Regions from separate parts of the Cupriavidus sp. 207A1 genome, predicted to be linked through region 1. Evidence: predicted binding sites of a transcription regulator. Region 1 holds the regulator's gene; the other holds the start of a gene.

Region 1 (11,559 bases):
CGCCGCCTACGCCTGCATCAAGCGGCTGCACCACCTGTATGCGTGGCGCCAGTTCCACCTGATCGTCAACCTGGCGGGCAGCGAAGCCACGGTGCAGGCCATCCTTCGCAACCTGGCGCGCACCGCCAGCCAGTACCTCGGCGTCGAAGTGCTGTGCGCGGGCTGGCTGCCGGCGGATCCGCTCGTGGCGCGCGCTGCGCAACTGGGCCGCTGCGTGGTCGATGCCTTCCCGGCCGCGCCGGCCACCGCGGCCCTGCGCCGCAGCGCCGGCGGTATCGGCGCCTGGCCGTTGCGCGCGGATGCCGCCGCGCCAGCAGCCGCGCCCGCCATGGCCTGAGCCTGCCAGCCATGCCACCTAAAACCACCACACCCTGAGCCAGCCGGCACGCCAAGGGGTACCGGTCCAGCCATCCAGCAGTCACGAGAATTGCACCATGTACACGATCCAGGGAAAGCTCGAACAGGCCGATGTGGTCAAGGCGCACGCCCAGCTGGTGCGCCGCATCGCGCTGCAGCTCGCCGCGCGGCTGCCCGCCAGCGTGCAGATCGACGACCTGATCCAGGCCGGCATGATCGGCCTGCTCGACGCCGCCAAGCGCTATGAAGACACCCACGGTGCGCGCTTCGAGACCTACGCCAGCCAGCGCATCCGCGGCGCCATGCTCGACGAGGTGCGCGCCAACGACTGGCAATCGCGCAGCCTGCGCCAGTTCACCCGCCGCATCGAACGCACCCAGCGCAACCTGGAACAGAAGCTCGGCCGCACGCCGATCGACTCCGAAGTGGCCGAGGCCATGGAGATGCCGCTGGACGAATACCAGCTGCTGCTCAACGAGGTCTATGGCTGCCAGCTGCTGCACTATGAAGACTTCGAGCGCTCCGGCGAAGAAGACTTCCTCGACCGCCACCTCGGCGGCAGCGACGACGGCAACCCGCTGACCGTGCTGATGGAAAGCGGCATGCGCGAGGCACTGGTCCGCGCCATCGAACGCCTGCCCGAGCGGGAAAAGCTGGTGCTGTCGCTGTGCTACGACCAGGAACTGAACCTGCGCGAAATCGGCGCCGTGCTCGAGGTGACCGAGTCGCGCGTATGCCAGATCCGCGGGCAGGCCATCAACCGGCTGCGCAGCCAGTTGCGCGGCTTGCTGTGATGCCAGCAAAGGCGCGCGCCGCGCGTGGCGCTTGCTGGCTGCTGGCCGCGGTATCGGCGTGCGCGTGGGCCGCGTTCGACGCCGGCACCCGCCACGCCTGGACCGGCTCGGTCAACGGCCCGGCCTTGCACGGCCGCGGCCAGCGCGCGGTATCGCCGCCAATCCTGCCCACTGGCGTATTGCCGCAATCGGAAGGGGTCATTACCTCGGTGCGCTGGCGCTACAGCTTCGCCAAGACGCCGCCGGCGGAACTGCAGGCCTACCTGTGCAATGCGCAACGCTGCGTGTTGCTGACGCAGGCCGAGGGCAAGACCGATGCGTTCTTCGGCGACGATGCCACCAAGGGGTTTGTGTTTGCGTTCCGGGTGCCGGGGCAGGGGAGCCTGGTACCGGTGTTGCAGGGGCGGAGTAATGAGGTGGTGGTGGGGTTCAGGTAGGGATGAATGTTCCGTTTTTTCGTCACTTATCAACAAGTGACGAAAAAATGGAACATCAGGCGATCCAGGGAAAGCCGTGTGAAAGCGGGCAATGAAATATGATCTTCTCAAGAATTCATGCTCGACGAACACCGCTCAAGCATTGGAGAACATCGGCATCCTGGCACATGACCCACGCAACATACAGACGCCCATTACGCCCGCCGAGCTACTATCGGTGGTTAGTAAATCCAATCGTGTCGTGGAAAGAAGGCTATACCCGAAGGGCTGGAGGCATGGCGCATCCACGAACTGGTAGATCATGAGGAAGGCATTTATTGTCTTGGCATTGCTTGCCCTTATGGCTGCGGCATACGTATTTGTCACTGGTGTGCGCATTAGTTTTACGCCAAGCGTGACCATTACTGCCGTCAAGCTCTACGCTACCGAGAGGGATGCCAGTGCTCAGAGCGAGAACTTCCAGATGTTGCCAGTCAATACCAAGTGCTATCTAACCAAGGTCGGGAGCAAGCACAACACTATGCGCGTGCGCTGCGAAGAGCCGGCGGTTGAGGGTTGGATTTGGGACTTCCACCTATTTGAGCCACCGCTTTGAGCTGCGAATCATATCTGCCACCACGACGGTGGCGTGGTCCCGCGCACGATTTGTGTACTCCCTCTCCCGCTTGTGGGAGAGGTTAGGGGTGAGGGCGGGAATATCAACGAAGTGAAGGCCGTCGCTATTACCACCGCCGGCCCTCACCCCCGCCCCTCTCCCGCAAGCGGGAGAGGGGGAAAACCTGCAGCGTCATCATTGCCTCGAGCTTTCCAATTCCCGCTTGTGTACTCCCTCTCCCGCTTGCGGGAGAGGGTTGGGGTGAGGGCGAGCGCATCAACGAAGTGAACGCGCACGCTATTGCCATTGCAGAAAGCGCACAGCAACCGAACCCCTACCCGGCCGCCAGACTAACCCCACCCACACCCGCCGCCGCCTTCCCATCCTTCCCATACAACCCCGCATCCCCGCCACTATGCTGGCGCAGCGCCTGGATGGCTTCACGGGTGAAGTCGAGATGGGCGTCCACCACCGCCCCGTTGAGCGCATTGGCGTCACGCGCGGTGCGGGCCGCAAAGATCAGCCCGCGCCAGGCATCGGCCACGGCCGGTTCGACCTGGCGGCCGAGCAGCTGGCCTTGCGGGCCCGCGCGCAGGCCCAGCGCGCCCATCTGGGCTTCGCGGGCCTTGAGCTGGCGGGACAAAGCCTGGCCCAGTTCGACCTTGCGCGTCAGCAGCCCGCTCAGGGACTGGAAGTCGCCCCGCTTGAGGGCGTCGCGCTCTTCGGCGAGGAGTTGGCCGAAGGCCTGGATGCCTTCGGTTTCGCGCTGCAGGGACTGGATCAGGCTCTGGCTCATGGTGGCTATTTGGGGTCGGCCTGGCCGAGCTCGCGCAGGGTGGCGAGCAGGCCATCGGCAATCTTGCCCGGGTCGATGCGGATCCGGCCTTCGGCGATGGCCTGGCGGATCTCCTCGACCTTGGCGGTATCGATATCGTCGTCAGCCGGCTGGGCCAGGCGGGCGCTGATGTCGCGCACCTGGGCGGCCAGCGGGCTGACGCTCAGGCCGGCGGACGGCGCGGCCGCATCGGCGGCGGCCGGGGCGGCATGGGGCCGGGCGGCGTCGCCAGCGGCGGCGTCGGCCGGACGGGACGAGGTGGAGTGGTTGATCTTCACGGGGCGATCCTTGCTGGTTTCCTATGGCATTACGGACGCGCCGGCGAATTCTTTAGGGCGCCTGGCCCGGATTCGCTGCACGGCGGCTGGGGCGGCATTTTCGCACGCCGCCTGCCCCGGGATTCCAGTCAACTCAGCCACGATTACAGCACCTGGCGCACGGTCATTGCAGCACCACGGTGTCGCCGCTGCGCACCAGGCCATTGACCACCTGGCCGTTGCGCAGCCGTACCTGCACGGTATTGCCGGTGGCGGCGTCGGCCAGCACCTTGCCTTCGCTGGTGATCTGGAAGGCCTCGCCCTCGACCGCCACGGTGACGGTCTGGCCCTGGCGCACGGCGATGGCCTTGCGCAGCAGGTCGGTGCGCAGCGGCGAGCCGGCGGCGATGCGGTTGGCGGTGACGGCCCCGGCAAGCTGCGCCGGATCGGTGATCACCGCGCGCGGCAGCGCGCCCAGGTCACCCTGGCGGATTTCCACATCGGCCTGGCCGACCGGCTCGCCCGGGCCCAGCGCGCGCGCGGCCACGTAATAGTCGGTCAGCACGGAGACGCGCGCCTGCATGTAGCGCACCCAGGGCCGCTCGCCGCCGCAGCGCACGCCTACCGAGACGCGTCCCCACGGGGAAGCGCCGGCGGGCAGGAACGGGTCGGGCGCGATGCATTCGGGCGCGCGCCCGCCTGACGGCGGCGCCACCTGCACGCTCACCTTGCCTGGCAGGCCGGCGGCCTGCTGCTGCAGGAAGCGCTCGACGGCCACCCGCGCGGGGTCTTCGGTGAAGGGGCTGGTCGCGGCGGGGGCGGGGCTGCCGGGACCGTGCGCGGCCGGCGCCTGCATGGCGACCGGCGTGATCTGGGCCGGCGCGGCGCCCGCGGCACCAGGGCCAAGCAGGCAAGCGCCAAGCAGGCAAGCGCCCAGCGGGGCTTGCACCAGGCGGCGCGCGTTGCGGCAATGCTGTTTCATCTGGACTTCCCGGCAAGGACGGCGCACGGCCCCGTGACTGGCTGCGCGCGCCGTATACATCTGTCATCGGGGCCCATTGTAGGCAGCGCCTCGCGCGCGGGCGGGCCGAAATGCGCGGATTTCCCGTCCTTATTCATCCGATTGGCGTGACAGGTCCCCGCCTAAGATGCCAACCCTGAAGAACCCCGGTTCGCCCCGCTTATGGGGGCGCCTTGTCAGCAGGGAGATGCAGATGATTGACAGACTCGACGCGGCGCTACGCTTCCAGCAGGAAGCGCTGAGCCTGCGCAACCAGCGGCAGTCGGTGATTGCCTCGAACATCGCGCACGCGGACACGCCCGGCTACAAGGCGCGCGACTTTGATTTCTCCAGCACGCTGGCGCAGACCGTGGAGCGCGGCCACCGCAACGAGGGCATGTCGCTGTCGACCACGTCGGTGCGCCACCTGCCCGCGCAGGCGCCCGGGCGCGAGGAATTCGACCTGGCCTACCGCATCCCGCTGCAGTCCAGCGTGGACGGCAACACCGTGGAAATGGACACCGAACGCGTGGCCTTTGCCGACAACGCCGTGCACTTCGAGTCCGGCCTGACGGTGATGAATTCCAGGATCAAGACCATGCTGGCGGCAATCCAGCAGTAACGCAGGAGCGAACCCATGCCGGCAATGAACATCTTCGACGTCGCGGGCTCGGCCATGGCCGCGCAGTCGCAGCGCATGAACGTGACCGCGTCCAACCTGGCCAACGCCGACAGCGTGGTCAGCCCCAACGGCCAGGCCTACCGCGCCAAGCAGGTGGTGTTCGGCATGGCGCCCACGCCGGGACAGACCGATATCGGCGGCGTGCAGGTGCAGGGCGTGAGCGAGGACCCGTCGCCCCCGCGCATGGTGCACAACCCCACCCATCCGATGGCCAATGCGCAGGGCTATGTGGTGATGCCCAACGTCAACCCGGTGGAGGAGATGGTCAACATGATCTCGGCCTCGCGCTCCTACCAGGCCAACGTGGAGGTGCTCAACACCGCCAAGAACATGATGCTCAAGACGCTGACGATCGGCCAGTGACACGCGCCGGCCCATCACGGCAACGGCTCCATCCGCACCTCGCACACAAGCAACTGACATGACCACCACCCCGCCGGTAGGCAGCAACACGCAAGGCATCAACGACGCGCTCAAGAGCGGCAGCGCCAGCGCGTCCGAGCTGCAGAACAACTTCCTGACCATGCTCGTCACGCAGATGAACAACCAGGATCCGCTCAACCCGATGGACAACGCGCAGCTGACCTCGCAGCTGGCGCAGATCAGCACGGTCAGCGGCATGCAGACCATGAACGCGACGCTGTCGCAGCTGCTGGGGCAGGTCAGCGCCAGCCGCGCCATGGATTCCGCGGCGCTGATCGGCCGTACCGTGATGGTGCCGGGCAAGCAGGTCTCGGTGGAAGGCGGCGTGCCGGGCAAGATCGGCGTGGACCTGCCGTCGACCGCGGACGCGGTCACCGTCGACGTGCTCGACAAGGACGGCAACGTGGTGCGCACCATCGACATGAAGGGCCAGACCGCGGGCGTGCACAACATCGCGTGGGACGGCAAGAACAACGCCGGCGTGGCGGTGGCCGACGGCGACTACACCTTCAAGGTGAGCGCCACCGCCAACGGCACCTCGGTGAAGCCGGTGGCGCTGGTGTACGGCAAGGTCGAGAGCATCAGCGGCGACGCCAGCGGCGTGCTGGTGGACCTGGGCGACGGCCAGACCGCCAACGTCGACGACGTGCGCCGCATTCTCTAATACGCAGGTGCCGGCAGCGCGCGGGCGCCAGGCCGGCTTCAACCACAGCCTAGATAAAAGGAAGCAATCATGGGTTTCGGTCAAGGGGTAAGCGGCCTGAACGCCGCCGCGTCCAACCTGGACGTGATCGGCAACAACATCGCCAACGCCAACACGGTTGGCTACAAGCAATCGGCCGCGCAGTTCGCCGACGTCTACGCGGGCACCAAGATCGGCCTGGGCGTGCGCGTGAACTCGGTGGTGCAGTCGTTCAACCAGGGCAATATCGAGGCCTCGGGCCGGTCCCTGGACGTGGCCATCACCAACGGCAACGGCTTCTTCCGCATGACCAGCCCGGAAGGCGCGGTCTACTACTCGCGCAACGGCCAGTTCCAGCGCCAGGAAGACGGCCGCATCACCAATATGCAGGGCTTGCAGGTGACGGGCTATCCGGCTGGCGTGGCCGGCGGCGCGGGCGTGCAGCCGCAGCCGCTGGTGATCAGCAACGCGCAGATGGAGCCGCGCGCCACCAGCAGCATCACCGCCAAGTTCCAGCTCGATTCGCGCGCCACCGTGCCGACGCAGGCGTTTGCCAGCGCGCCCGGCGTGCCGCCGACCAGCAACATGTTCAACTACAGCACGGCGATCAACGTCTATGACTCGCTGGGCAACAAGCAGCAGCTGATGGCGTACTTCGCCAAGTCGGGCGCTGCGCCCACCGTGCCGGGCGGCACCGACTGGCAGATGTACGTGACCGACGTCAACGGCAACACCGTCGGCGGCGCGCCGGTCACGCTGTCGTTCGACAACGCCGGCGCGCTGCAGGCGCCGGGCGCGGGCGCGGTCACGCTGACCCAGCCGGCGGCCAACGGTGCCCAGGCCATGGCCATGCGCCTGGACCTGACCGGCACCACCCAGTTCGGCGCCGACAACGACGTCAAGCAGCTCAGCCAGAACGGCTATACCTCGGGCAGCCTGCTGGGCTTCTCGGTCAACGGCGACGGCACCATCACCGGCAACTATTCCAACGAGCAGACCAAGCCGCTGGGCCAGATCGTGATGGCCGCGTTCGGCAACGTCGAAGGCCTGAAGCCCGAGGGCGACAACGTGTGGTCCGCCACCGGCTCGTCCGGCCAGCCGCTGCTCGGCGTGGCCGGCGGCAGCCTGGGCACGCTGCGCTCGAACGCGGTGGAAGCCTCCAACGTGGACCTGTCCGGCCAGCTGGTCAACCTGATCGTGGCCCAGCGCAACTACCAGGCCAACGCGCAGACCATCAAGGCGCAGGACACGGTCATGCAGACCCTGGTGAACCTGTGACCGCCACGCTGAGCTGAGCCGCCGCCATGGACCGCATGATCTACACCGCCCTGTCGGGCGCCAAGCAGATACTCGACCAGCAAGCGGCGGTATCGAACAACCTCGCCAACGTCTCGACGCCGGCGTTCCGCGCCCAGGTCAACCTGTACCGTGCGGTGCCGGTGGTCGGGGCGGAGGCCGGCACGCGCGCCTTCACGCTGGCGTCCACGCCGCGTGCCGACATGCGCGCCGGGCCGCTGACCTACACCGGCCGCGCGCTCGACGTGGCGCTGCAGGGCAACGGCTGGCTGGTGGTGCAGGCGCCGGACGGCAGCGAGGCCTATACCCGCGCCGGCGCGCTGCAGGTGGCGCAGGACGGCCAGGTGCAGACCCTCTCCGGCCTGCCGGTGATGGGCGACGGCGGTCCGCTGGCGGTGCCGCCGGGCTCGCAGGTGACCATCGGCACCGACGGCACCATTACCGCGCGCGGCCCGGGCGAGGCCTCGGCCGGGCTGGCGCAGGTGGGCCGGCTGCGCGTGGTCAACCCGCCCAACGACGCCATCGCCCGCGGCGATGACGGCCTGTTCCGCCTGCGCCCCGGCGCGCAGCCGCTCGAGGCCGATCCCACCGTGCGCGTGATCTCGGGCGCGCTCGAAGGCAGCAACGTCAACCCGACCGAAGCCATGGTCGAGATGATCGCCAATGCGCGCCGCTTCGAGATGCAGATGAAGATGATCCAGGGCGCCGACGGCAACGAGCAGCGCGCCAACCAGCTGCTCTCGACCAACTGAACCGAATGACCGGCCGGCACGGCGCTGTCGTGCCGGCCCACAGCACCCACCAAGGACCCACATGATCCGCTCTCTCTGGATTGCCAAGACCGGCCTCGATGCGCAGCAGACGCAGATGGACGTGATCTCGAACAACCTGGCCAACGTGTCGACCAACGGCTTCAAGCGCGGCCGCGCGGTGTTCGAGGAACTGATGTACCAGACCATCCGCCAGCCCGGTGCGCTGTCGTCGGACCAGACCACGCTGCCCTCGGGCATGCAGCTGGGCACCGGCGTGCGCCCGGTGGCGACCGAGCGCATCCACACCCAGGGCAATCCGCAGCAGACCGGCAATGCCAAGGACGTGGCCATCCTGGGTCAGGGCTTCTTCCAGGTGGCGCTGCCCGACGGCACCACCGCCTATACCCGCGACGGCTCGTTCCAGGTGGACCAGAACGGCCAGCTGGTCACGTCCAGCGGCTTCGTGATCCAGCCCGCCATCACCATCCCGGCCAACACGCTGTCGATGACCATCGGCCGCGACGGCACGGTGTCGGTGACGCAGCCGGGCTCCAGCGCCAACGTGCAGGTGGGGCAGCTGCAGCTGGCCACCTTCATGAACCCGGCGGGCCTGGAGAGCATGGGCGAGAACCTGTACGTGCAGACCGATGCCTCGGGCGCGCCCAACACCACCGTGCCGGGCCTGAACGGCGCGGGCGTGGTGCAGCAGAACTATGTCGAGGCGTCCAACGTCAACGTGGTCGAGGAACTGGTCAGCATGATCCAGACCCAGCGCGCGTACGAGATCAACAGCAAGGCGGTGCAGGCCTCCGACCAGATGCTGCAGCGCCTGGCGCAACTGGGTTGACTGGTGTGAACATGGCCACCTTGCTTTCCCGCCTGGGCGCGCGTGCGCTGGTTTGCCTGGCCGGCGTGGCAATGCTGGCCGCCAGCGGCTGCGCGCTGATGCCGCGCGAGCCGCTGGTGCAGATGCCGACCACGGCGCGCGCCGAGCCGCGCCCGATCGGCCCGGCTTCCGGCTCGATCTACCAGTCGTCGTACGCCGGCAATCCGCTGTTCGAGGACCGCCGCCCGCGCAACGTGGGCGACATCCTGACCATCCTCATCACCGAGAACGTCAACGCCAGCAAGAACTCCGGCACCAACACCAGCCGCACCGGCAACGCCGCGCTGGCGTTCGAGTCCGTGCCGCGCGCGCTGGGCGGCCTGTTCGGCGCCAGCCAGAACGCCAACATCAACGGCGCCAACACCATGAAGGCCAGCGGCGGCGCCAGCGCGGCCAACACCTTCAACGGCACCATCACCGTGACCGTGCTGGAAGTGCTGGCCAACGGCAACCTGGTGGTCTCCGGCGAAAAGCAGATGGCCATCAACCAGGGCGCCGAGTTCATCCGTTTCTCGGGCGTGGTCAATCCCCGCACCATCACCGGCGACAACGCCGTGCTGTCGACGCAGGTCGCCGATGCGCGCATCGAATACACCGCCAAGGGGGTGATCGACGAAGCGCAGAACATGGGCTGGCTGCAGCGCTTCTTCCTCAATGTTTCTCCGTTCTGACCGCGCCATGTCTGCCCAGATGCTCGCTCGTTTCCTGTCCCGCCTGCTGCGGCTGACCATGGTCAGCCTGGCGCTGGGCGTGGCCTTTGGCGCCTTTGCCACCAGTGCCAAGGCCGAGCGCCTGAAGAACCTGGCCACCTTCCAGGGCGTGCGCGACAACCCGCTGGTCGGCTACGGCCTGGTGGTGGGGCTGGACAACACCGGCGACCAGACCATGCAGACGCCGTTCACCACGCAGAGCCTGACCAACATGCTCTCGCAGCTGGGGATCACGCTGCCGGCCGGCAAGAACATGCAGCTCAAGAACGTGGCGGCGGTGATGGTCACAGCCTCGCTGCCCGCGTTCGCGCAGCCTGGCAGCCAGCTCGACGTGGTGGTGTCGTCGATGGGCAATGCCAAGAGCCTGCGCGGCGGCACGCTGCTGATGACGCCGCTCAAGGGCGCCGACGGCCAGGTCTACGCCATCGCCCAGGGCAACATGCTGGTGGGCGGCGCCGGCGCGTCGGCCAACGGCAGCAAGGTGCAGATCAACCAGCTGGCGGTGGGCCGCATCGCCAACGGCGCCATCGTTGAACGCGCGGTCGCGCCGTTCCAGCCCGATGGCGGCGTGCTCAACCTGGAACTGAAGGACACGGATTTCAGCACCGCCGAGCGCGTGGTCGAAGCCATCAACCGCAACATGGGCGGCGGCGTAGCCGCGGCGCTGGACGGGCGCGTGGTGCAGGTGCGCGCGCCGGTGTCGCCGGCGGCGCGCGTGGGCTTCCTGGCCCGCATCGAGAATCTCGACGTGACGCCGGCGAAGGCCGCGGCCAAGGTGATCCTGAACGCCCGCACCGGCTCCATCGTGATGAACCAGGCGGTGACGGTGGAAGACTGCGCGGTGGCGCACGGCAACCTGTCGGTGGTCATCAACACGCAGCCGGTGATCAGCCAGCCCGCGCCGTTCAGCGAGGGGCAGACCGTGGTGGCGCCGGTGTCGCAGATCGACATGAGGCAGCAGGGCGGCTCGCTGCAGATCGTCAAGGCGGGCGCCTCGCTGGCCGCCGTGGTCAAGGGGCTGAACGCGCTGGGCGCGACCCCGGCCGACCTGCAGACCATCCTGGAAGCGATGCGCGCGGCGGGTGCGCTGCGCGCCGAACTGGAAGTGATCTGACCATGAGCGGCATCAACGGTGGCGCGATGCCTGCGACCGGCGCCGACCTGACCCAGCGCTTCGCGCTGGACACGCAGGGCTTCGAAGCGCTCAAGCACAGCGCGCGCGGCGGCGCCGACGCCAATACGCTGCAGGCCGTCGCCAAGCAGTTCGAGGCGGTGTTCACGCAGATGGTGCTCAAGAGCATGCGCGACGCCACCCCGCAGGACGGCCTGTTCGACAACGAGCAGAGCAAGCTCTACCTGTCGATGATGGACCAGCAGCTGGCGCAGCAGATGTCGTCGCGCGGCATCGGCCTGGCCGACGTGATGGTGCGCCAGCTGGCGCGCGCCACCGGCACCGCGATGCCCGCCGGCATGAACGCGCTGACGCCGGCCGAGGCCGGCAAGGCCGCCGATGCCGAGCTGGCCAGGCTGCTCGACAGCCGCGGCGCCGGCGCCATGCCCGCCGACGCCGGCGAACAGGCCGACCTGCCCGCCATCGGCACCATCGTCGCGGGCCAGCAATGGAATCCCACCGCGGGCCTGCGTCAGTACCAGCCGCAGTCCTACGCGGACCACGGCCAGGGCGAAGACCGGCTGGGCCGGCTGCCCGACGATGCGCCCGCGCACGTCAGCGCCTTCGTCGCCCGCATGGCCGGCCCGGCCGAAGCTGCTGCCCGCGCCAGCGGCGTGCCGGCACGGCTGATCGTCGGCCAGGCCGCGCTGGAATCCGGCTGGGGCCAGCGCGAAATCACGCA
Region 2 (11,559 bases), on a different contig from region 1:
AGGCCAGCTGCAGCGGCGGCGTGGCAGCGGCGCCCTGGCCTGCGCCGGGCGTGACAGCGGGCCGCCCCGGCACCGGAACCTGCGCCTGCGGCTCCTGCCGCAGGCTGGCGAGACCACGGGCGCCGGCCACCCACTGCGCCAGATGCGATTCATAGAACAGGCCGCTCTGGCCGACCGCATGGGCCAGCGCCGCGGCGGTGGCCTGCGCCGACGCTGCCGTGGGTGCCGCCGGCAGCAGCGAGGCCGTGCCGCGCACCGGCTGGGCCTCGGCACCGTCCAAGACGGCCAGGATGGCCCGCGCCGCCGCACTCAGCGATTCTTGCGTAGACGCGCCCGGCAGCAGGGCGCCCTGGCCGGCCATGGCATTGGCACCGCTTGCCAGCGCGCTGTGGCGGATGGCCTGGCCGGTGGCGTTCTGGACGTTGGACTCGGTCGCCTCGGCCACCGGCTGCAAGGCCGCGACCTGGTCGACGGCAATGGCGGTGCGCAGGGTCTGGGGGTCGGGGGCCTGACCGGGTGCCAGGCCTGGCGGCAGGTGGATGCCGGTCATACGGGTCGCGTGTATCAGGGACGGCGGGCGGTGCGGCCTGCCGGTGGAAGAGGGGAGCGGCGCCCAGGCCGCCTCAGGTGGTGGCGCCCGACGTGGCCCCTGCCGTCGCGCCATAGGCGGCGCTCAGCTCGAACTGCCGGCGCGAGCTGGTCAGCATGTCGCCGAGCCGCTTGAGTTGCGGCAGCGCCAGGTCGCGGATGCGGGCGTCGTAGGTCAGGATGCGGTCCAGCAGCTGGTAGCGCCGCATGCGCTCGGCATCGGAGAACGGGGCATCGTGGTCGAGCTGGCGCAGGCGCTCCACCTGGACCAGGTAGGCTTGCTGCAGAGTGGTGACCGTGTCCCAGTCGGCGCCCTGCGCGGCTTCATGCATGCGCGCGGACAGCGCGAGGATGTCCTCGTAGCAGGCCACGATCGGCGAAAACACTGGAGGGAAGGCCATGTCAGTTGTCCTGTAAGGCGGGTTGCCGCTCGGCCCCGGCGGCCGCGTCATCGATCTGCGCCCAGGCCGAGGCCAGGCCTTCCAGCAGCGTGTCGACCTCGCTCAGCAGCGCCGCGTCGCTGCGCAGGTTGGCCAGCATCAGCCGGCGCACCATGTATTCGTACAGTGCTTCGAGGTTGGCAGAGATTTCGCCGCCGGCGTCGTGGTCGAGCACCGCGCGCAGGCCGTTGTCGATGATGTCGATGGCCTTGGAGATGGCATTGCCGCGCTCGGCGATGCTGCCGCCTTCCAGGTGGAACCTGGCCCGCGCGATCGCGGCGCGCGCGCCGTCGTACAGCATGGCGATCAGCTTGTGCGGGCTGGCGCTCATGGCACCGGTCTGGACGCCGACCTGGGCGTAGGCGTTGGCGGATGCGCGGGCGAACATGGCTGGGTTCCTCGTGGCGGTGGGATGTGACGGGTTACTTCTTGATGCTGTTGTTGAGCGCGTTGAACTGCTGCGTCAGGTAGCTGCTGGTGCGGTTCATCTGCGCCACCACCAGGTCCAGCTGTGTGAACTGGGCCTTGTAGCGGTCGATGGTGGCGGTGACGCGGTCCTGGACCCGGTCATAGTCTTCCTCCAGGTCCTTCAGCGTCTTGGTGATGCCGTCCTGCGCCACCTTGAGCGCGCCGTCGGTCTTGCTCAGGCCTTCGATATAGGTGGTGGCGCGCTTGCCGATACCGCCGTCGCCGGTGGTGCTCGAGAACAGCGACGTGACCCGGCCCAGATTGTCGTTCAGCGCCTTGGTCAGCTTGGTATCGTCCAGCTTCATGGTGCCGTCCTTCTGGAACGTGATGCCGACGTCGATCAGCGTGATCTTGCCGCCGTTGCCATCGTCCATGGCACCCCCCAGCATCGAACGCAGGCTCGACTGGATCGAGCGCAGCGTGCCGTCGCCGGTCAGCGCGGCCGACGTGCCGGCCTTGGCATCGAACGCCGTCAGCGACTTGGCGGTGCTCTGGATGTTGTTGTACGCGGTGACGAAGGCCTGGATCGAGGCCTTGATCGCGTCGTTGTCGCGCGTCACCACCAGCGAGGTGGTGCCGGTCTTCGACAGGTTCATGGTCACGCCCTGCGCGGCGTCCACCACCGCATTGCTCTGGCTGACCACGTCGATGCCGTTGATCTTCAGCGTTGCGTTGGCGGGCGGGACCTTCTGTTCCATCTTGTTGGCGGCGGGTGCCGCGGCCGGGTCGAAGGCAACCACGTTGTTCAGCGCCGGGTCCGTCGATGACACGCGCATGGTGGCCTGCGTGCCGGTCTTGTCCGAGGTCAACACCAGGCGGTAGGGGCTGGCGCTGCCGTCATTGACGATGCTGGCGGTCACGCCGATGCCGGCCTTGTTGATGGCATCGCGCATGCCTTCGAGCGACGAGCCCGCCGGGATGGTGACCTTCTTGGTGCTGGCGGGAGCGCCGCCGGTGGCCAGCGCCTCGCCGAAATCGAACACCAGCTCGCCGCCGCCGATCATGGCCTTCTGGTCGGCCACGTTGCCGCTGACCAGCGACTGCGCGGTCGCCAGCGTGTTGACGGTGATGGTGTAGTTGCCCGGCACGGCATTGGCCGCGGTGGTCACCGACATCACGTCCGGCGTGCCGACCGTGGCCTTGACCGCGCCGAAGGTGGCGGCGCTGGACAGCTTGGTGGCGGCGGCCTTGTAGGCGTCCAGCACGCTCTGCACCTGGCTGTAGGCGGACAGCTTGGTCTGGTAGCTCTTGGCCTGCGTGTTGATGGCCTCGAGCGGCGCCTGCTCGGCCTTCTGCAGCTGGTCCAGCAGGGTGCTCAGGTTCAGGTTGGAGCCGATGCCGATGGAGGAGATCGTTGCCATTTTATTGTCTCGTCTTCAACTGTTGATCAGGTCTCAGGCCGCCTGGCTGACGAACAGCCCCTGCAGCTTGTCGATGGCGCGGGCGATGCGCAGCACCTCTTCGGTGGGCATCTGCCGGATCAGGTCGCCGGTTTCCTTGTCGATCACCTTGGTGACGACACGGTGCGTGGCCTCGTCGATCTCGAAGCGCAGGCCGATCGAGGTGGTCTTGAACGCTTCCACCAGCTCGCCGATCGCGGCGGACGCGGCGACAGCTTGCGCCGGGGCGCGCGCGGTGTCTTTCTCCGGCGCGCGCAAGCCGGCGCGTGCGGGGGGCGCCATCGTGCCGGGGGCCGGCACATCGGACGGCAGGCGCACTGCGGTCGGTTTCACGGTAGGGGGAAGCGCCATGCTCGGCTCCGTTGGCGTGTGGCGGGTTCAGGTTGAAACGCTTGGCAGGCAGCGGTCTGCCTGCGAAACGCTCCAGCGCGTTCCGGCTGCCCTGGCAAAAAGGCCGGGCCTTGCGGCCCAGCCTCGTATGCCAGTCTGCGGAAGCGATTAACGCAGCAGCGACAGCACGCTCTGCGTGGTCTGGTTGGCTTGCGACAGGACCGAGGTGCCAGCCTGTTGCAGGATCTGCGCACGGGTCATGTTCGACACTTCCGTAGCGTAGTCTGCGTCCTGGATGCGCGAACGCGACGAGGACAGGTTGGTCACGGTCGTGCCCAGGTTGGCGATGGTCGAGTCGAAGCGGTTCTGCACGGCACCCAGCGAGCTGCGCAGGTCATCAACGATCTTCAGGGCGGCGTCCAGCTTCTTCAGCGGGTCGACGCTCGACGCGCCGGCGAACTCGGCCGTGGCGCCAGCGCCGCTCAGGACGATGTCGGTGCCGGTGTAGTCGAAGTCGGTCGGGGTGGCGCCACCGTTGGCCAGCGCGCCAGCGCCGACGGCGAAGTTGCGGCCCTGGATCGTGGCGAAGGCGGTCACTGCGCCGGTGCTGTCGGCGCCGACCTTGACCAGCTGGTTAGCCAGCGCGGTCGCGGTGGTCACGCCGTTGTCCGGATCGGTGAACTCGAGGTCGGCACGGTTCAGCACGACGTTGCCGGTGGCATCGTCCACCGAAGCGGCGTAGTAGTCGTCGCCCGACTTGACCACGAAGTTGGCGGTGGCGGCGCCGGCGGCGTCCTTGACGTTGTGCAGGCTCAGGCTGCTGGCGGCAACGCCCAGCGAGGTGGCGGCCGAGGACAGGTCGACCGCTTCCGGGGTGCCATCGGTGTTGGTCTGGGTGATGGCTTCGCTGACGTTCAGGGCGTTGCTGCTCAGGCTGAAGCCCTTCAGGCCCAGCGTCGACGAATCGATCTGCTTCAGGTCGATGGTGATGGTCTCGCCGTCGTTGGCGCCAACCTGGATGGTCAGCGGCTTGGCGTTGGCGGACAGCACCTTCACGCCGTTGAAGTCGGTCTGCTGCGAGGTGCGGTCGATTTCCGACAGGCGCTGCGAGATTTCGTCCTGGATCGACTTCAGGTCCGAAGCCGAGTTCGAGCCGTTGGCGGCCTGCACGCTCAGTTCACGGATACGCTGCAGGTTGTTGTTGACTTCGGTCAGCGCGCCTTCGGTGGTCTGCGCCAGCGAGATGCCGTCGTTGGCGTTGCGCTGGGCTTGCGTCAGGCCGCGGATGTTGGCGGTGAAGCGGTTCGCAATCGCCTGGCCGGCGGCGTCGTCCTTGGCGCTGTTGATGCGCAGGCCCGACGACAGGCGCTGGATCGCCGTGTTCAGCGACGATTGCGAGGCGTTCATGTTGTTCTGAGTCATCAGAGACAACGAATTGGTGTTAATGACTTGCGCCATGGTACGACTCCTATATGCAAAGTTTTGGGCATTCCGGCTAGTGCCGTAACGTTGGCGGCCTGCTTTGCAGGGCGTAGAGTGCCTCCGTTGCTTGGGTTATCGACCGGGCAAGGCAAAGGTTTAGAGTGATCTCCGCGATAGTTTCGCGGGGTGCCGGCAGGGCGGGGGAGGCGCCGTACCACGACGGTCGGCAAAGGCGGGAAGGCGTTTGGAAGAGGCGCCGGCCTAGCGGCGCTTGCGCGTGCGCGGAATATAGAGCGGCACGAAATCCGGCGCGGCCACCGTTTCCGGCGCGACACTTACCACCTCCGGCGCGCCGGCCGGGGTGACCAGGCAGATGGCGCGTTTGTAGACCACGGTGGGCTGGCTGTCGTCTGGCCGCCGGCCGAGCAGCAGCACGAAATCGTCGGCGGCCAGCACCAAGCCGTGCAGCCGGGCGCCGTTGGACAAGTGCACGATCACCGGGGACTGGGTGATGCGGTACGCGGCGAATTGCTGGGACTGCAGTTGCCGTCGGCTGGGTTGCTTGGGCCGGATTTCCTTCTTCTTCACAACGACTCCGGAAGAGCCCGCAAGGGTTCTGGCGGCTGATAACGGTCCGTTGGCCGGCGGCTTGGGGTGCGGCTCGGCCTGGGCGGCGGGGGAAACATCCGCTCTCGGTAACGGCGACCGGACTGGCCGCCTGGATTGCCTCGAGACCCGGCCCGGCATGCAGGCCCCGGATTGTCGTGCAATGGCCGGCGGTTGGCGCTGCCAGAAGAGAAGGGGAATACTTCAGGGGCGAGAGTAACAAAGTTTTACAAGCGTTGACGGACGGCACGCCGCTCGTGGTCTAGAGGCTACGCTCTATTAATTTGTTTGCTTTTTTCCTGAGATTTGAGGTAAAGAGCGGCGCTTATGCGGGCGTGAGACGGCGTGCCCCTGGCCGACAAGGCCAAGCGGGCATTGGGATGGCAGGAAATTGCCAGCCTCTGCAAGAAGTAACCTGAAAGTGATTTCAGGGGCAAAAATGCCAGAAACACGCGAAGGCGCGCGTTCGCGCTAGGGGAATCCCCTGATAGAAGCGGGATTTACACCTCATGTAAGCGCGTTTATATTCGTAACAAGAGCTGTTTGGCTCGAGCAGTCCTGGAAAGCCTACGAGCACCCCGCGCGTGGGCTTCTTTTTTTGCCCGCGTCGTTTGATTCGCGCTCTGCGGCGCTGTGGCCGGACGGTCGAATAACCCGACCGGCCGTTCGGAATGCCGAGCCACATTTAACGCCACTTCACCGGCGCCCGATTCGCTGAAATGCGGGGGAATCTGGCGCTATTTCCGTTTTGCTCAGCGAAAGCGTTCGCTGATCGGCCCTGGTCGGCTGCAACGCACGTCGTTCGCGGGCCTGTCCGGCACCCTCAACCCGTTCGAGCGTCCGCGCCGCGCGCCACGCGCCGCCGGGCCCGGGCCGCCAAGCCGGCGCCAAGCGCCCAGCGCAGTGCCGGTGCCAGCACGTGCATGCCTGCCAGCGCCGCGGAGCGGCGGATCGAAGGCCCGTCCAGGTCCAGCTGGCGGCGTGCCCACGGCGGCAGCAGCGCGATGCCGGCGTCGGTCATGATGCTCACCGCCGGCTGCAGCAGGGGATTGGCCACCGGCATCTTCCTGACCAGACGCACCACTTCGCGGGTGCGCTCGCTGGCCATCAGCGCGGGCCGCATGGAGTCGAGATAGGCGTCCACTTCGGCGCGCGAGCGCGGCACCTCGGTCGCGCCGAGCAACTGCGCGATGCTGGCCACCTCGGCGTAATAGCGGTCCTGCTCGGCAGCGCCGAGCGGGCCGACATAGCGCAGGTAGCCCGCCAGGAAGCTAGAGACCTCGGCCACGTGCACCCAGGTCAGCAGCGCGGGGTCTGACGCCGCGTAGGGCCGTCCGTCCGGCGCGATGCCGGACACGCCGGTATGGATGCGCCGCACGCGTTCGATCAGCGCCATCGCGTCGGCGCGGCTGCCATAGGTGGTGCCGGCGATGAACTGCGCGGTGCGGCCCAGGCGCCCCTGCATGTCGGTGCGAAAGCTGGAATGGTCCCATACCCCGGCCAGCGCCAGCGGATGCAGCGTCTGCAGCAGCAGCGCGCTGACGCCGCCGGCCAGCATCGCCGGGAAATCCGCATGCACGCGCCAGCAGACCGCTTCCGGGCCGAACAGGCCGGGGTCGCCGGGCGGGTTGTCATAGTCCAGGCGCAGGCCGGAGTTGCTGCGGGTCAGCGCGCGCACGTGCGCACCTGCCTGCTCCCGCAGTCTCGCGGAGAGCTGATGCAGCGGGCCGCGGCGCTGCGGCGTGGCGCCGCCCGGGGCGGGGTCAGTGACGCTGGACAAGGCTGGAACTGCCTGGAAGGAAAAGGTATCGGGTCAGGGCCAGCATACACGCGATGGTGACGCGATGGTGACGGGATGGTGGCAGCATGCGCGCAGCGCGTCGCCGCGCCCGCCACCCGTAAAAAGGGCCGGAGCCCCGTTCAGGGTTCCGGCCTGCCAATCTCCGGCGTATGCCCCTGCGTCAGCACCGCATGTTGCTCACGCACATACCCGGATAGCTGCCTTGTTGTAGCGGCTGGGTGTTACTGCTGGCGTTGTCCGCCTTGTCCGCCTTGTCCACCCTGCTGACCACCCGTCTGCCCGCCCTGGCCGCCTTGCTGGCCGCCGCGCTGGCCGCTTTGCTGGCCAGGCTGCGAGCTGCCGCGGTCCTGCTGCTGCTGTTGGTCCTGCATGCGGTCCTTGTCACCCATCTGCCCGCCGCCTTGTTGTCCAGGTTGCTGCTGGCTGCCGCGTTGACCAGTTTGCGATTGTTCCTGCTGCTTCTGGCCCGATTGTGATTGGCCCGACTGCGTTTGACCCGGCTGTTGCTGCTGTCCCATTGCTAGCTCCTTGACGCGGCGAACTGCCGCAGACCTTGCTTCGCAATCGCCATGCCAAGCACGACAGCGCCGCCACGCCGCCTGGGCCGGCGCGATGCGCGCGATGCGCCACGCGTGCGCCGCGGCGCTTTTACAACGCGTGGCCCGTTTTACATAGCATCCGGCGCGGCTGCTGCGGCACCGCCCGGCCCGCCATGGCGGGTATGGAGCTTGCTGAAAAATGCCTTGCCAGTGGCGCCGCGTGCCAGCCCGGCAGCGGCTTGCGCTGGACCGTCAAGGAGAAAGCCATGCGATTTTCCCGAACCACCGCGCGCACCGTGCGCATGGCCTGTGTCGCGGCGCTGGCGGCGGCTGCCGGTAGTGCGCTGGCGCTCGACAAGAGCGGGCTGATCTTCGTTGCGGCCGACGAGGCACCGGTGGCGCCGGTCAACTCGGCACCGGGCATGCCCGGCCGGCCCGACCCGGACACCAGCGCTGTGACCGGGGTCGGCCAGGGCAGGCAAAGCATCGAGGACAGCGCCATCACCACGAAGATCAAGACCCGGCTGCTCGGCACCAAGGACCTCAAGTCCACCGGCATTCAGGTGAAGACGCAACAGGGGGCGGTGGAAGTCAGCGGCACGGTGCCGACCCAGCAGCAGCACGACCTGGCGTTGAAAACGATACGCAGCGTCGAGGGGGTGACGTCGGTGAATGACAACTTGAAGGTGTCGACGCGGTGAGGGGGGAGTCTTCTCGGCTGTAAGCGCAGCCGGTGGCATCCCAACGGCCCTCTCCCCCGTCCCGCGCGCGGGACAGGGAAGCACACAAGCAGCACGTTTTAGTCCGCAGAAACGGATCAAGCCGCGCGCTTTCTGCCCGTCGTGCCGGCGCTCTTGCGCGCGGCTGGCGCGTGCGATCCGCTCTTGCCGGCGCGCTTGGTGCCGGCGCTCTTTGAACTCGTACTGCGCGCGCGCTTGGCCGGCGTGGCGCTGGTGCGCTTCGCGGCGAGCTGCTTGCGTGCGGCGGCGTGCCGCGCAGGGGTCTTGCGGCGCGCGGGCTCGGCTTCGGTTTCGGTTTCGGTTTCGGTCTCGGCCTCGTCTTCCTGCCTGCCCTTGCCGCGCTTGCCCAGGCTCTGGCGCAGCAGCGCCACCATGTCGATGACCTTGGCGCCCTGGCGCGGCGCTTCTTCCTCTTCGGCGGGCGGGGTCAACTGGTGGGTCTTGCCGGATTCGATCTTTTGCTCGATGCGCGCCATCAGGTCGTCGCGGTAGGTGTCGCGGTATTGCTCGGGGGCCCAGTCCTCGGTCATGTCTTCGACCAGCTTGGCGGCCATCTCGATCTCGCGCCCGCGCGCGCCGGTGGCCTTGCCGCTGGGCGCCTTGGGCAGGCGCAGTTCCGAGATCGGCAGCACCTCGTCGGCGAAGCGCATGGTGTTCAGTACCAGCGCGTCGTCGTGCACCAGCATCGCCGCCAGGTGCTGGCGCGCGCGCAGCACCACCAGCGCCAGCGCGGCCTTGCCGGTGCGGCGCATGGTTTCGTGCAGCAGCGCATAGCCGCGCTCGCCGCGCTTGTCGGGCTCGAGGTAGTACGGGGTGTCGAAGTAGTACGGCGGAATGCTCTCGGCATCGACAAAGCTGACGATGTCCACGGTCTGCGTGGCCTCGACATTGGCCCGGCGGAAATCTTCGTCGTTGAGCAGCACATATTCGTCCTTGGCGTACTGGTAGCCCTTGACGATATGCTCCTTGTCGACCGGCTTGCCGGTGCTCTTGTTGATGCGCTGGTAGCCCACCGGGGCCATGTCGCGCACGTCTAGCAGGTCCAGGTCCAGCGATTGGCTGCGCGACGCGGGGCGAAGGACGACGGGGATGTTGACGAGGCCGAAGGCAATGGCGCCTTTCCAGATGATGCGGGACACTTGATCGCTCCTTTGCCACGGGCGCCGGCGCGTTGCGGCGGCGGTGGCGGCATGTCGCCCGGGGGGGGGTCTTCCACGGGTTGGGGCGGGCCGGGCGGCGGCTCCGGCGGCGGGACTTCGGGCTCACGGGGCGGGATGTCGGGATCGGGCGTGGTATGCACGGATAGCTCCTGGTTGAATCCTGGGTGAAGGCTCCGGCCGGCGCGGGCATGGCGCTAGGCGCGCTCCTGGTCGAGCTCATCGAGCAGCCGCGTCAGCGCGTCCAGGTCGGCGGGCTTGACCAGGTGCTGGTCGAATCCCGCGGCCAGTGCGCGGCGGCGGTCCTCGGGCTGGCCGAAGCCGGTCAGCGCGACCAGTTTGGCGCCGCGCAGCTCGGGCAGCGCGCGCAAGCGGCGCACGGTTTCAAAGCCGTCCATGGCCGGCATGCCCAGGTCCAGCAGCACCAGGTCCGGGCGCGCGTCGCTGGCGCGCGCCAGCGCGCTGGGGCCGTCGGGCGCGGTCACCACGGTGTGCCCCATGGCCTGAAGCGCCATCGTCATGGCCTCGAGCGCGTCGACGTTGTCGTCCACCACCAGGATGCGGCGCGGCACGCTGCGCCGCGGGCCGGCCTTGCCGGAACCGGGATGCCAGTTCTGCCACGGCTCGACCGGCAGCCTCACGGTGAAGGTGCTGCCCTGGCCGGGGCCGGCGCTGAAGGCGCGGATGGTGCCGCCGTGCAGCTGCACCAGCTTTTGCACCAGTGTCAGGCCGATGCCCGGCCCGTCATGCGGGAAGGCGCTGTGCGGTGCCTCCGTGGGGGCGTCGTTCTCCCTGGCCGGGTCGGGCGGGGCCAGCGGATCGAACAGTTGCCGCTGCAGTGCTGCGGACAGGCCGGTGCCGTTATCGCGCACGCGCACCGTGACTTGCCCGCCGGAGAACGCATCCGGCACGGTCTCCGGCGTGCTCTCGTCGAAGCCGGCTTCGACCGAGATCATGCCGCCGGCGGGGGTGTATGCAGCCGCGTTTTGCAGCAAGTTGCTGAAGATCTGCGTCAGGCGCACCAGGTCGCCGCGTATCGGCAGCGGCTGCTCCGGCAGCGACAGCCGCAGCGTGTGCCGGTAGGCGTCGAGCACCGGACGCACGGCTTCCACCGCGGTATTGAGCGCGGTGCGCAGCTCGACCAGGTCTTGCCGCAGCGTGATGCGGCCCTGGTTGAAGCGCGAGATATCGAGCAGCTCGTCGACCAGCCGGGTCAGGTGATGCACCTGCCGGCCGATGATGTCGCGCGCGCGGAACATGTCTTCGCGCGTGGGCGCGAGCTGCTGCAGCAGGTCTGCGGCGCTGCGCAGCGGTGCCAGCGGGTTGCGCAGCTCATGCGCCAGCATCGCCAGGAACTGGTCCTTGCGGCGTTCCTCGTCGCGCAAGGTGCGCCCGGCGCGGTTCTGCAGCGTCACGTCCTGGCAGATCCCGGCAACGCGCAGCGGCTGGCCGACGGCACCGGCCTGCGCGGTGTCGGTGTCGTCGGCGCCGCCACGGCTGCGCATGGGGAAGGCGCGCGCGCGGACGTCGCGCATCTCGCCGCCGGGCAGGGCCACCGCGAATTCGAGATCCATGCTGCCGTCGCGCAGCATGCTCTCCACGGCGGCTTCCACGCGCGCGCGGTCGGCCGGCGCGACGCGCTGCAGGCACAGGCGCGGGTCGTCCATCAGCTGCTCGGCCGAGTGGCCGCAGATGTTCGCCAGCGAGGAACTGGCGAACAGCAGCCGCCGCGTCGACGGATCGAGGATCCACACCACGTCGGCCAGCGATTCGGCGAGCTGGCGGAACATGTCTTCATGCTCGTGCAGGGCGCGCGAGGTGCGGTGGAAGGCGTCTTCGGCGCCGCGCAGGCGCAGCAGCGCCTGGATGCTGGACAGCACTTCCTCGGGTTCGGCGGGCTCGACCAGGTAGCCGTCGGCGCCACAGTTCAGCGCCTCCACGCGCTGCCGCGACTGGGCTAGCCCGGGCGAGGTCAGCAGCACCAGCGTGCGCGCGGTCTGCGGATCTTCTTTCAGCAGGCGGCACACTTCCAGGCCGCTGATATCGGGCAGCCTTGCCGACAGCAGCA

The links. Region 1 encodes FliA, which starts transcription of late flagellar genes. Its sites were predicted from a motif close to CTAAAGTTTNNNNNNNNNNNGCCGNTA; they were not measured.
Region 2: a site for FliA is predicted at 4,782-4,808, ahead of AC3FMM_RS09825 (FliC/FljB family flagellin). Genes of this name have one in related genera too.

What each region holds. Positions count from the first base shown of each region.
Region 1 is NZ_JBYOJO010000001.1:102,644-114,202, forward strand. Features, by position in the region: gene AC3FMM_RS00480 (MinD/ParA family ATP-binding protein) at 1-337, shown strand, start outside; gene AC3FMM_RS00485 (RNA polymerase sigma factor FliA) at 435-1,151, shown strand; gene AC3FMM_RS00490 (flagellar protein FlhE) at 1,151-1,588, shown strand; gene AC3FMM_RS00495 (hypothetical protein) at 1,890-2,183, shown strand; gene AC3FMM_RS00500 (flagellar protein FlgN) at 2,518-2,979, opposite strand; gene flgM (flagellar biosynthesis anti-sigma factor FlgM) at 2,985-3,296, opposite strand; gene flgA (flagellar basal body P-ring formation chaperone FlgA) at 3,460-4,257, opposite strand; gene flgB (flagellar basal body rod protein FlgB) at 4,490-4,897, shown strand; gene flgC (flagellar basal body rod protein FlgC) at 4,913-5,320, shown strand; gene flgD (flagellar hook assembly protein FlgD) at 5,379-6,044, shown strand; gene flgE (flagellar hook protein FlgE) at 6,114-7,340, shown strand; gene AC3FMM_RS00535 (flagellar basal body rod protein FlgF) at 7,367-8,110, shown strand; gene flgG (flagellar basal-body rod protein FlgG) at 8,172-8,957, shown strand; gene flgH (flagellar basal body L-ring protein FlgH) at 8,969-9,667, shown strand; gene AC3FMM_RS00550 (flagellar basal body P-ring protein FlgI) at 9,675-10,820, shown strand; gene flgJ (flagellar assembly peptidoglycan hydrolase FlgJ) at 10,823-11,559, shown strand, end outside.
Region 2 is NZ_JBYOJO010000004.1:371,861-383,419, reverse strand. Features, by position in the region: gene fliK (flagellar hook-length control protein FliK) at 1-550, opposite strand, end outside; gene AC3FMM_RS09845 (flagellar protein FliT) at 624-989, opposite strand; gene fliS (flagellar export chaperone FliS) at 991-1,416, opposite strand; gene fliD (flagellar filament capping protein FliD) at 1,451-2,857, opposite strand; gene AC3FMM_RS09830 (flagellar protein FlaG) at 2,891-3,247, opposite strand; gene AC3FMM_RS09825 (FliC/FljB family flagellin) at 3,395-4,684, opposite strand; gene AC3FMM_RS09820 (RNA chaperone Hfq) at 4,910-5,236, opposite strand; gene AC3FMM_RS09815 (oxygenase MpaB family protein) at 6,078-7,034, opposite strand; gene AC3FMM_RS09810 (hypothetical protein) at 7,307-7,531, shown strand; gene AC3FMM_RS09805 (BON domain-containing protein) at 7,777-8,295, shown strand; gene ku (non-homologous end joining protein Ku) at 8,412-9,473, opposite strand; gene AC3FMM_RS09795 (hybrid sensor histidine kinase/response regulator) at 9,689-11,559, opposite strand, start outside.